DNA from 3 places in the Kineococcus sp. NPDC059986 genome. Region 1 is predicted to be linked to each of the others. Evidence: riboswitches for the same ligand, from Rfam matches in the RefSeq annotation. Region 1 holds a riboswitch; each other region holds the start of a gene.
What was found. A riboswitch is a leader RNA that binds a small molecule or an ion and turns the genes downstream of it on or off. The one in region 1 is predicted to bind S-adenosylmethionine.
Positions count from the first base shown of each region.

Region 2: it holds a riboswitch for S-adenosylmethionine, as region 1 does, so the genes downstream of both, AB0637_RS21255 (sulfurtransferase) here and AB0637_RS10115 (putative leader peptide) in region 1, are expected to answer to the same signal.
Region 3: it holds a riboswitch for S-adenosylmethionine, as region 1 does, so the genes downstream of both, AB0637_RS14825 (MetQ/NlpA family ABC transporter substrate-binding protein) here and AB0637_RS10115 (putative leader peptide) in region 1, are expected to answer to the same signal.

Region 1 is NZ_JBFBND010000010.1:107,954-111,183, forward strand. It holds gene AB0637_RS10110 (FAD/NAD(P)-binding protein) at 1-1,664, opposite strand, end outside; gene AB0637_RS10115 (putative leader peptide) at 1,737-1,829, opposite strand; SAM riboswitch class I at 1,837-1,931, opposite strand; gene AB0637_RS10120 (GNAT family N-acetyltransferase) at 2,026-2,877, opposite strand; gene AB0637_RS10125 (rhodanese-like domain-containing protein) at 3,101-3,230, opposite strand, start outside.
Region 2 is NZ_JBFBND010000039.1:23,755-26,984, forward strand. It holds gene AB0637_RS21250 (beta-galactosidase) at 1-459, opposite strand, end outside; gene AB0637_RS21255 (sulfurtransferase) at 607-1,512, opposite strand; SAM riboswitch class I at 1,702-1,797, opposite strand; gene clpB (ATP-dependent chaperone ClpB) at 1,928-3,230, opposite strand, start outside.
Region 3 is NZ_JBFBND010000018.1:69,672-72,901, forward strand. It holds gene AB0637_RS14815 (ABC transporter permease subunit) at 1-16, opposite strand, end outside; gene AB0637_RS14820 (methionine ABC transporter ATP-binding protein) at 85-1,116, opposite strand; gene AB0637_RS14825 (MetQ/NlpA family ABC transporter substrate-binding protein) at 1,113-2,063, opposite strand; SAM riboswitch class IV at 2,131-2,241, opposite strand; partial or broken gene AB0637_RS14830 (DUF1737 domain-containing protein) at 2,334-2,498, opposite strand; gene AB0637_RS14835 (hypothetical protein) at 2,495-3,121, opposite strand; gene AB0637_RS14840 (OsmC family protein) at 3,197-3,230, shown strand, end outside.

The sequences.
Region 1 (3,230 bases):
CGCGTCAGCAGCACGTCGGAGGTCCACTCCAGGTCCGGGACGGGCAGCCGAGCCTCGACGAGCCCCTGCGCCCGCACCTCGTGGGGGCCGCTGTCGGACGTCGCGGTGAACGAGCCCGTCTCGGGATCGGCGACGACGTTCAGCCCGGCCCCGAGGAAGCGCAGCAGACCGGCGCGGGCGAGGGCGGCCAGCTGCCGCAACCGGTGCGGCGGCGGCCCACTGGCGACGTAGCTGAAGAAGCCGTGCCACCAGCCGTCGACGTCGAGGGCCGCGGACCGGGCGTTGAGCCGCCCGGCCGCGTGCAGGCCGGCGGTGACGACGTAGGCGGACAGCAGGGCCGCCACGGCCGCGGCGTCGGGGGAGTGGCGCGCGTCGGCCCGCCGGGTCCGGTCGTCCTCGAGGTGCTGCAGGACGCGCTCGTGGACCTCCTCGCCCGAGGTTCCCCACCACCCGTCCAGGGGGCGGTCCAGCTCGGCGGGGTCGAAGCGGTCGGCGGGGTCGGGGACGGCGCGTTCGACGAGGTCGTCGACCTCGGCCGAACCCCAGGCCGCGCGGGAGAACCGGGCGTCGAACTCGGTGGCCGCCAGCGTGGTGCGGTCCGGGTGGCTGCGGAACAGTTCGCGGTAGTGGGCCCCGGCCAGTTCCTTGGCGATGAGCGGCCAGAGGTCCGCCCGCAGGTCGAGCGGGGCGTCGCCGTGCAGGTCCGAGACGGTCTGCGACGAGTAGTAGCGCGGCAGTCCGAGGTCCCGCGGGGTCTCGTAGCCGATCTTCGAGCGGTACGGCACCCCGCGTCGCGAGCCGGCGTGCAGCCGGGGTTCCCGCCCGCTGGGGTGGTAGTCCAGCGACCCGTCCGGGCCTTCGGTGAACCGCCCGCCGCGGCCCTCGGTGAGGCGTACCACGAGGTCGACGAAGGCCAGACCCATGCCGACCACGACCACGTCCGACCCCGGCCGCAGCACGTCGAGGTCCTGCTCGCTGGTGTAGCCCGGGCGGACGTAGGCCAGGCCGTGGGCGCGGGCGAACGTCGCGATGCGTCGTTCGCGGGGGCCGGGCCGGACGTCGAGGTGCCCCTGCACGAGCAGCACCGCGTCGACCCTCAGGGTCTCCTCCTGCCCGGCCAGGTGCAGCACCTGCCGGCCGTCGAGGGGGTCGTCCGTCAGGTCCAGGACGGTCCGGGCGTGCCGGTGGACCCGCACCCCGGCGGGCAGCTGCGCGAGCGTGCGGGCCCACGCGTCGGCGAAGTACCCGCTGGCGAGGCGACGCGAGGTGAAGGACCCGGGCTCGTGGCGCAGCAGTTCTTCGCGCAGGAGGTCGTCGCCGGTGGCGTCCGCGTCCACCACGAGGGCGGCGCGGTTCTCCTGGACCCAGCCGGCCAGCGACGGCCCGCGCAGCACGGGTTCGGCGAGGCCGGTGACGGACTCGTCGGGCAGGACGCTGATGTCCGCGGCCCGCGAGTTCATCCACAGCAACGGGTCCTGGGCCTCGCGCCACACCCGGCCGGCGCCGGAGTCGTACGGGTCCACCACGTGCACGTCGAGGACGGACCCGTCACCGGTCGCGGTGTGCTGGGCACCGAGACGCTGCAGGAGGACGAGAGTTCGAGGCCCTGCGCCGACGATTCCCAGTGAACGGGTGCGGGGCAGGGAGGAGGTGGGACGTGACACAGGGGTGCTCCGGAGGTCCGCGCCGGCAACGGCGCAGGGGACGTCCGCGGGCGGGGCCGCGACGGACGGGGGTCAGACCCCCGCGCAGACCGCCGAGCTCAGCCGACCCAGGTCGACGTGGCGCCGGCGGACCAGCAGGCTCCCGGGTGCGGTGCAGGAACTCATCTCGCGACTCCCATCGGTCCTGGCGGAAGCACCCTCGCCCGATGGTTCGGGGGGTTGCTGCGACGTCGACGAGCCAGGTCTCTCGGTCGCTCTGGATGGACAGTGCAACGGTAGCCCACGGGGTCGGGTTTCTCCAAGCACCCCACGACGTCCCGTCGGCGCGACGGGGCGGCGGGGGGTCCGGGACGCCCGGAGATCAGTGAGTCGTCCGCGGGGATGCGTTGCGCCCGTGGAGGACTGGGACGACGTCGACACCGAGGGCGAGCAGGGTGCCACCGGCGACGACGCGGGTTTCCCGTCCGGGCAGTCGCGCGAACCCGAGGGTGGCGCAGAGGGAGTGCGCCGCAGTCGTCCTCGGCCCGGAGTTCAGGACGACCCGCTGCAGTCCGCGCCGACGTGCCACGTCGACGGCGTGCCGGGCCAGCGCTGTCCCGACGCCGCGACCACGGGCGGGGACCGCGGTCGCCAGCAGCTGCAGGTCGAGCTCGCCGTCGAGCGTCAGGGAGCTCAGGACTCGCCCGGGACGCGGGAGCGTCATGGTGCCGAGCAGTTCGCCGGAGACGGCGTCGACGGCCACCCACAGCTCCGCCTCGCGGGCCCGCGTCGCGGCGTCGGCGATCTGCCCGGCGTCGTCGTCGGGGAGATCGCCGTCGGCGGCGTAGGCGTCCAGGCCCAGCCGGCAGACGGCCTCGAACTCCTCGGGACGGACCAACCGCACCAGCAGCCCCGGAGCGGGCTCCACGTCCCGGCCGAAGACGGCGAGCCGGGAACCCCCGCGGCCCAGGCGGTGCTCGCGTTCGGGCAGGCGGGTGAAACCCGACCGGTGGTAGAGCCGTTGGGCGGTCTCGTTGCGGGCACCGGTGTCCAGCACCACGCGGGCGAACCCCCGGGCCCGCGCTTGCGCGACGGCGTCCTCGAGCAGCAGCGCGCCCAGCCCGCGGCGGCGGGCGGCGGGGGCGACGGCCAGCAGGCGGAACTCCAGTTCGTCGGGTTCGGCGAAGCGGGCGTGCTCGGTGCCTCCGGCAGCCAGGGTCGCGGTGCCCAGCAGTTCCCGCCCTCACCGTCGGCCTCGACGGCGACGCGGACGTCGGCGGTCCGCGCCCGGCCTGCCGCGTCACGCAGGAGCGCCGCCCGTCCGGCGTCGGGCGGGTACGGGCCCACCGAGAACCCGCTCACCGTCAGCTCTCCGACCGCGTCGAGCTCGTCGGGGCGTGCCGACCGGACGGTCAGCGTGGGCACGCCCGCCGAGACGGGGTCGTCCGTGGTGGTTCTCATCCGGCCTGCGCGGGTTCCTCGGTGGCGAGCCCGGCGGCCTTCCACGCCGGGAACCCGCCGTCGACCTGGACGACGTCCCTGAACCCCGCGGCGAGCAGCTCGGCGGTGACGGGGCCCGAGCCGGCG
Region 2 (3,230 bases), on a different contig from region 1:
CGAGGCCGCGCCGTAGTACTTCGTCTCGTTGTCGACCTGGAAGCCGATGACGTGCTGCCGACCCGCGGTCCGCTCGGCCAGGGCGCGGATGACGCGCTCGGAGTGCAGGCGGAAGGCCGGGGCCGTGATGTCCATGATCTGCCGCGCGCCGTACCGGGGGGTGTCGGTCGCGTCGGTGACGGCGAGGACCTCGGGGTACGTCGCCACGAGCCACGCCGGCACCGCGTACGTCGGGGTGCCGACGACGACCTGCAGGCCGAAGGCCTCGGCCGCGTCGAGGGCCCGGTCGACGTGGGTGAAGTCGAAGACGCCCGGCCGGGGTTCCAGGGTGCTCCACGTCGACTCCGCGATGCGGATGACGGTGAAGTGCGCGTCGCGCATCAGCGCCATGTCGGTCGCGGTGCGGTCGGTGGGCAGGTACTCGTCGTAGTACGCCGCCCCGAACAGGATCCGGTCCATCGGGCTCACCCCTCGTCGCGTGGTGCCCACCGCCGCGTCTCCGCGGCACCGAGCCGTCCGGGTCCCCGGACGAGGTCATCTTATCTACTCTTCCGTAGATAGGATGACCCCACAGACCGCCGGGCGGTCCCGGTCCAGGGCCGGAGGTCAGCGCGGGCCGGGGTCGGTGCCGACGACGATGGGCGCGCGGACCGCGTTGCCCCACTCGGTCCAGCTGCCGTCGTAGTTCCGGACGTCGGGCAGACCGAGCAGGTGGGTCAGCACGAACCAGGTGTGGCTCGACCGTTCCCCGATGCGGCAGTAGGAGATGGTGGGCTGCTGCGCGTTCAGGCCCGCGCCCTCGAGGTAGATCGCCTCGAGGGCGGCCCGGTCCTTGAAGGTCCCGTCCTCGTTCGCGGCCTTCGCCCAGGGGACGTTGGCGGCGCCGGCGATGTGACCGCCGCGCAGGGTGCCCTCCTGCGGGTAGTCGGGCATGTGGGTGCGCTCCCCGGAGTACTCCTGCGGCGACCGCACGTCGACGAGCCCACCCCGGTGCTCGCGGACGTCCGCCGCGAAGGCACGAACGGTGGTGTCGTCGCGTTCCACGACGGGGTGGTCGGTGCGCTCGGGTTCGGGGGCGTCCGTCGTCGTCCCGCGACCCTCGGCGATCCACTTCGCCCGGCCACCGTCGAGCAGGCGGACGTCCTCGTGACCGAACAACGTGAAGACCCACAGGGCGTAGGCCGCCCACCAGTTGTTCTTGTCACCGTAGAAGACGACCGTGTCGTCCCGGCGAATCCCCTTGCGGGACAGCAGCTCGGCGAACCCCTTTCCGTCCACGTAGTCCCGGGTCACGGGGTCGTTCAGCTCGGTGTGCCAGTCGACGGTCACCGACCCGGGGATGTGGCCGGTGCTCCACAGCAGGACGTCCTCGTCGCTCTCGACGACGACGATCCCCTCCCGGCCGAGGTTCTCGGCGAGCCAGTCGGTGCTGACGAGGCGGGACGGGTCGGCGTAGCCGGCGAACTTCGCGTCGGTCGTGTCGGCGGGGACGGCGGTGGACGTGGTGCTCACGGGGGCCTCCAGGGCAGGGCGGTGCCGCCCACGGCGGGACGGCGGGGTTCGGCTGGGCGTGCGGGAAGGGGTTCGGGGACTCAGCGCGCGCAGCGACAGCGCGACGACGCACACCGACCGAGGTCGACGTGCCGACGCCGGTGCAGCCGGGAGAACTGCTCGGTGGTGCGGTCCTGCGTCATTCCGTGCCCTCCATCGTCCCTGGCGGGAGCACCCGCACCCTGCAGGGCAGGGGGGTTGCTGCGGCGTCGTCGAGCCAGGTCTCTCAGCCGCTCTGGATGGTGTTCGGGATCACCGTGCCCGGAGGACACGCGTCGTGTCAACCGCCGAGAGACGTTCCCCGGGAACGGGACGGGGCTCCCCGGTGACGGTGGTCGTCACCGGGGAGCCCCGTCCCCACCTGCCCGACGGCGTCTCAGATCGAGACGGCGTTCTCCGCCCGCCGCACGACGAGCCCGGACGAGCTCGACGCCGGGTCGTCGAGGTCGAAGCTGCCGCGCGCGACGTCCACCTCGACGGTGTCCCCGTCCCGGACCTCCCCGGACAGGATCGCCCGGGCGAGGCGGTCGCCGATCTCGCGCTGCACGAGGCGGCGCAGCGGCCGGGCCCCGTAGGCGGGGTCGTAGCCGGAGATGGCGAGCCAGTCCTTCGCCGCGTCGCTCACGTCGAGGACCAGTCGGCGGTCGGCGAGGCGGTCGGCCATCTTCTGCACCTGCAGTTCGACGATGCGCGACAGTTCCTGCGTCGACAGCGGGTCGAACACCACCACGTCGTCGAGCCGGTTGAGGAACTCCGGCTTGAAGTTCGCCCGGACGGCCGACATGACGGCGTCGTGCTTGGTCGCCCGCGACAGGTCCGGGTCGACGAGGTACTGCGACCCGAGGTTCGAGGTCAGCACGAGGATGACGTTGCGGAAGTCCACGGTGCGGCCCTGACCGTCGGTGAGGCGACCGTCGTCGAGCACCTGCAGGAGGATGTCGAACACCTCCGGGTGCGCCTTCTCGACCTCGTCGAGCAGCACGACCGAGTACGGCCGCCGTCGGACGGCCTCGGTGAGCTGACCGCCCTCCTCGTACCCGACGTACCCCGGAGGCGCACCGACGAGCCGCGCGACGGCGTGCTTCTCGGAGTACTCGCTCATGTCGATGCGGACCATGGCGCGTTCGTCGTCGAAGAGGAAGTCGGCCAGGGCCTTGGCCAGTTCCGTCTTCCCGACCCCGGTCGGACCGAGGAACAGGAACGACCCGGTCGGCCGGTCGGGGTCGTTCACCCCGGCCCGCGAGCGCCGCACGGCGTCCGAGACGGCTTGCACCGCGGCGCTCTGGCCGATGAGGCGGGCACCGAGGAACTCCTCCATGCGCAGCAGCTTCTCGGTCTCGCCCTCCAGCAGCCGGCCGGCGGGGATCCCCGTCCAGCCCGCGATGACCTCGGCGATGTCGTCGGGTCCGACCTCGTCGGCGACCATGGGCGCGGACGCCGCCACGTCCTGCTCGGCGGCCTGCGCCTGCGCGAGTTCGGCCTCCAGCGCCGGGATCCGGCCGTAGAGGATCTCGCTGGCGGCACCCAGGTCGCCTTCGCGCTGGAGGCGTTCGGCCTGCGAGCGCAGTTCGTCGACCTGGTGCTTGAGGTCGCCGACGCGGTTCAGGCCGGCCTTCTCCTGCTCCCACCGGGCGGTGAGGGCGGTGAGCTGCTCCTGCTTGTCGGCGAGGTTCTGGCGC
Region 3 (3,230 bases), on a different contig from region 1:
GCGAGACGACCGCCATGAGCAGGGTCTGCCAGACCGCGGCCTCGAAGACGTCGATCGTGTCGAGGAATCCGCTGAAGTCCACGCTCAGGCCTCCTCGTCCGTGTGGACGCCGGCCGCGGCCAGCTCCCGCAGGGCGGCGTCGACCGCCCCCTCCCGGGGTGCGGTCAGTTCGTAGGTCAGGGAACCGACCCGGCGTTCGCGGATCTCCGAGACCCCGCCGTAGACCAGTTCGGCGGTGACCTCCTCCTGCCGGAACGCCGAGTCGACGCGTTGCTGCAGTCCCGGTTCGTCGGTGATGCGGACGCTCACGAGTCGGCCCGGGTGGTGCGCGCGCAAGCGCGCGACCGTGTCCGCCGAGGGCCGGTCGTGCGTCGCGCTGCGCACGAAGCGCTGCGCCGCAGGGGTCTGGGGGTCGGAGAACACGTCGTAGACGTTCCCGACCTCCACCACCCGCCCCTGCTCCATCACGGCGACGCGGTCGGCGATCTGCCGGACGGCCTCCATCTCGTGGGTGATGACGACGATGGTGACGCCGAGTTCGGTGTTGACGCGTCGCAGGAGCGAGAGCACCTCGGTCGTCGTCTCGGGGTCCAGCGCGCTCGTCGCCTCGTCGCACAGCAGGAGCGGCGGGTTGGTGGCGAGCGCGCGGGCGATGCCGACGCGCTGCTTCTGACCGCCGGACAGCTGTTCTGGGTAGGCGTGCGCGCGGTCGAGCAGGCCGACGAAGTCGAGCAGTTCGGCGGTGCGCCGGTCCCGTTCGGCCTTCGCGACGCCCGCCACCTTCAGCGGGTAGGCGACGTTCCCGGCGACCGTCCGGGACCGGAACAGGTTGAACTGCTGGAAGATCATCCCGATGCGGGAGCGGGCCTGGCGCAGTTCCCCTTCCGACAACGTCGTGAGGTCCTGGCCGGCGACGCGGACGCTGCCCGCGGTCGGCTTCTCGAGCGCGTTGACGAGCCGGACGAGGGTGGACTTCCCTGCGCCGGAGTACCCGATGACCGCGAGGACCTCGCCCTCGGCCACGTCGAGGGACACGCCGTCGACCGCCGTGACGGACGCGCCGCCACGACGGTCGAAGGTCTTGCTGACGTCCGTCAGCGAGATGAGCGTGTTCACTTGCCCGCGGCGGCCTTCGCGTCGGCCTCGACCTCGGTGAGTTCCTTCTGCAGGTCCGCCGCGGAGGTGTCCTGGACGACCGCGCCCGGGTTCTCCTGCAGGAACACCTCCTGCACGGCCGGGTCGTGCCACAGCGCCGCCAGGTCGAGGTAGGTCTTGTTCCCGGTGTCGGCCTTGCGAGACGCGAAGATGTTGACGTAGGGCGCCGCAGCTGGGTCGCTCGGGTCGTCCTTGACGATGATGTCGCTCGTCGGCAGCTTCGCCTTGGTGGCGTAGTTGTTGTTGACGATCGCGGCGGCCACGGAACCGGACTGCAGGGCCGAGGCGGTCTGGTCCGCGGCGACGGTCGTCACCTTCACCTTCGCCGACTCGATGTCGTTCACCTTGGAGAAGGCGGTGCCGCCGTCCTTCAGCGTCACCAGACCGGCGCTCTGCAGGACGAGCAGGCCGCGGGCCTCGTTGATCGCGTCGTTGGGGATGGCGACCTGGGCGTCGGCGGGCAGTTCGGCGGCGGACTTCGCCGTGAGCGAGTACAGCGGCAGGGGGTACACGGCCGTCGCTCCGACGGGCTGCAGGTCGTCGCCGGAGGTCGCGTTGTAGTTCGCGAGGTACTGGATGTGCTGGAACTGGTTGAGGTCCAGCTGGTCCTGCGACAACGCCGGGTTCGGCTGCGTGTAGTCGGAGAAGTTCACCAGTTCGACGTCGACGTTCAGCTTCGACTTCGCGAGCTCCCTGTACGTCGACCAGTACTTCAGCGAGGCGTCGGCGACACCGATCTTCACGGTCTTGGCGGGGGTGCCACCGCCGGCCGCGGTGGTCGCGGTGTCGTCACGGGTGCCCAGGACGACGGCGACGACCACGACGATCACGACGATCACGGCGGCGACCAGGCCGATGAGGAGACCACGGCGCCGGGGCTTGTCGGGCAGGACGGGGGCGTTGGACACGCGATCACTCCGGGAGTCGTTCGGCGGGCGCGCGGAGTTCAGCACTGCCGTGATCGACGGGTCCGGTCGTCCGCGCTTGCCGGACGGGATCGTCCGGCCAGGTCTTCACCTGGGGCACCCCGCCGCGGGGGAGGGTTGCCGGACAGCGAGCCAGGGCTTGACGCTGTCACTCATGACCTGGTGAAACCCTAGCACCGGTTCCGGAGTGGTCGGGGCGAGCTCCTCTCCGGCGGCCCGTCAGCTGCGCGACGGCGGGGGGACGACCACGTGGGGGAGCACGACGGCCTGTGCGGCGACGGTCCGGCCGTCGGTCGTGGTGAGCGACGGGCTGCCGTGCAGGACGTACCCGTCGGCGAGGGCGGCGCTCACCTTCTCGCAGAACGAGCGGTCGTCCGGGCCGGTCAGCAGGCGGTAGCTCAGCTTCTCCTCGCTCACTCCGGCAGGGTAGCCCGGACCCGCTCGAGGGCGTCCTCGACGGCCAGCAGACCCAGGGCGGCGTCGGCCAGGGCGTCCCCGCGCTTCTTCGGCGAACCCGGCGACCAGCGCTTCTCGTCGTACTCGTTCGCCGTGCGGCGCAACGCCTCCACCCCGACCCGGCGCTCCGCGACCAACCGGTCGTGGAGTTCGGCGGGGGAGGGCGCCGGGGGACGCAGCGACTCGCCGTCACCCCCGCGCAGCTGCACCAGCACGTCGTGGTCCAGGCCGTCCTGCGCCGTCCAGAACCGGACCGGACGGTCCACGACGTGGTTCCACACGGGTGCCTGGTCCGAGCGGAACCACAGGACGACGGGTTTCGTCTCCAGCCCGGACGCGGCCAGCCAGTGGCCCGCCGCCGGCGGCAGCGTGCCCGCGGCGCTGTCCTCCTCGGCCGCGTTCGTCACGAGTGCGACCTGCACCCCGTCGGCCTCGGGCAGGTCGTCGCGGCGCGGGCCGAGCAGGTCGCCGAAGACCCACGCCTCGGCCACCCGCAGGCGCACGATCCCCTCGGGTTGGCGCTGCATGTGCGCGCAACGGTCGGCGACGTCCTCGAGGGTCTTCAGGGCCGTGGTCCACTTCACGCGGCCCAGTGTGCTGGACCGGTCGGGGGGCGGGCAGGTTGCGGGTCGTACCACCTCCGGGCCTAAGCTTCCCCGGTGGATTCGACCGAGCTCAGGGCCCTGCAGAAGC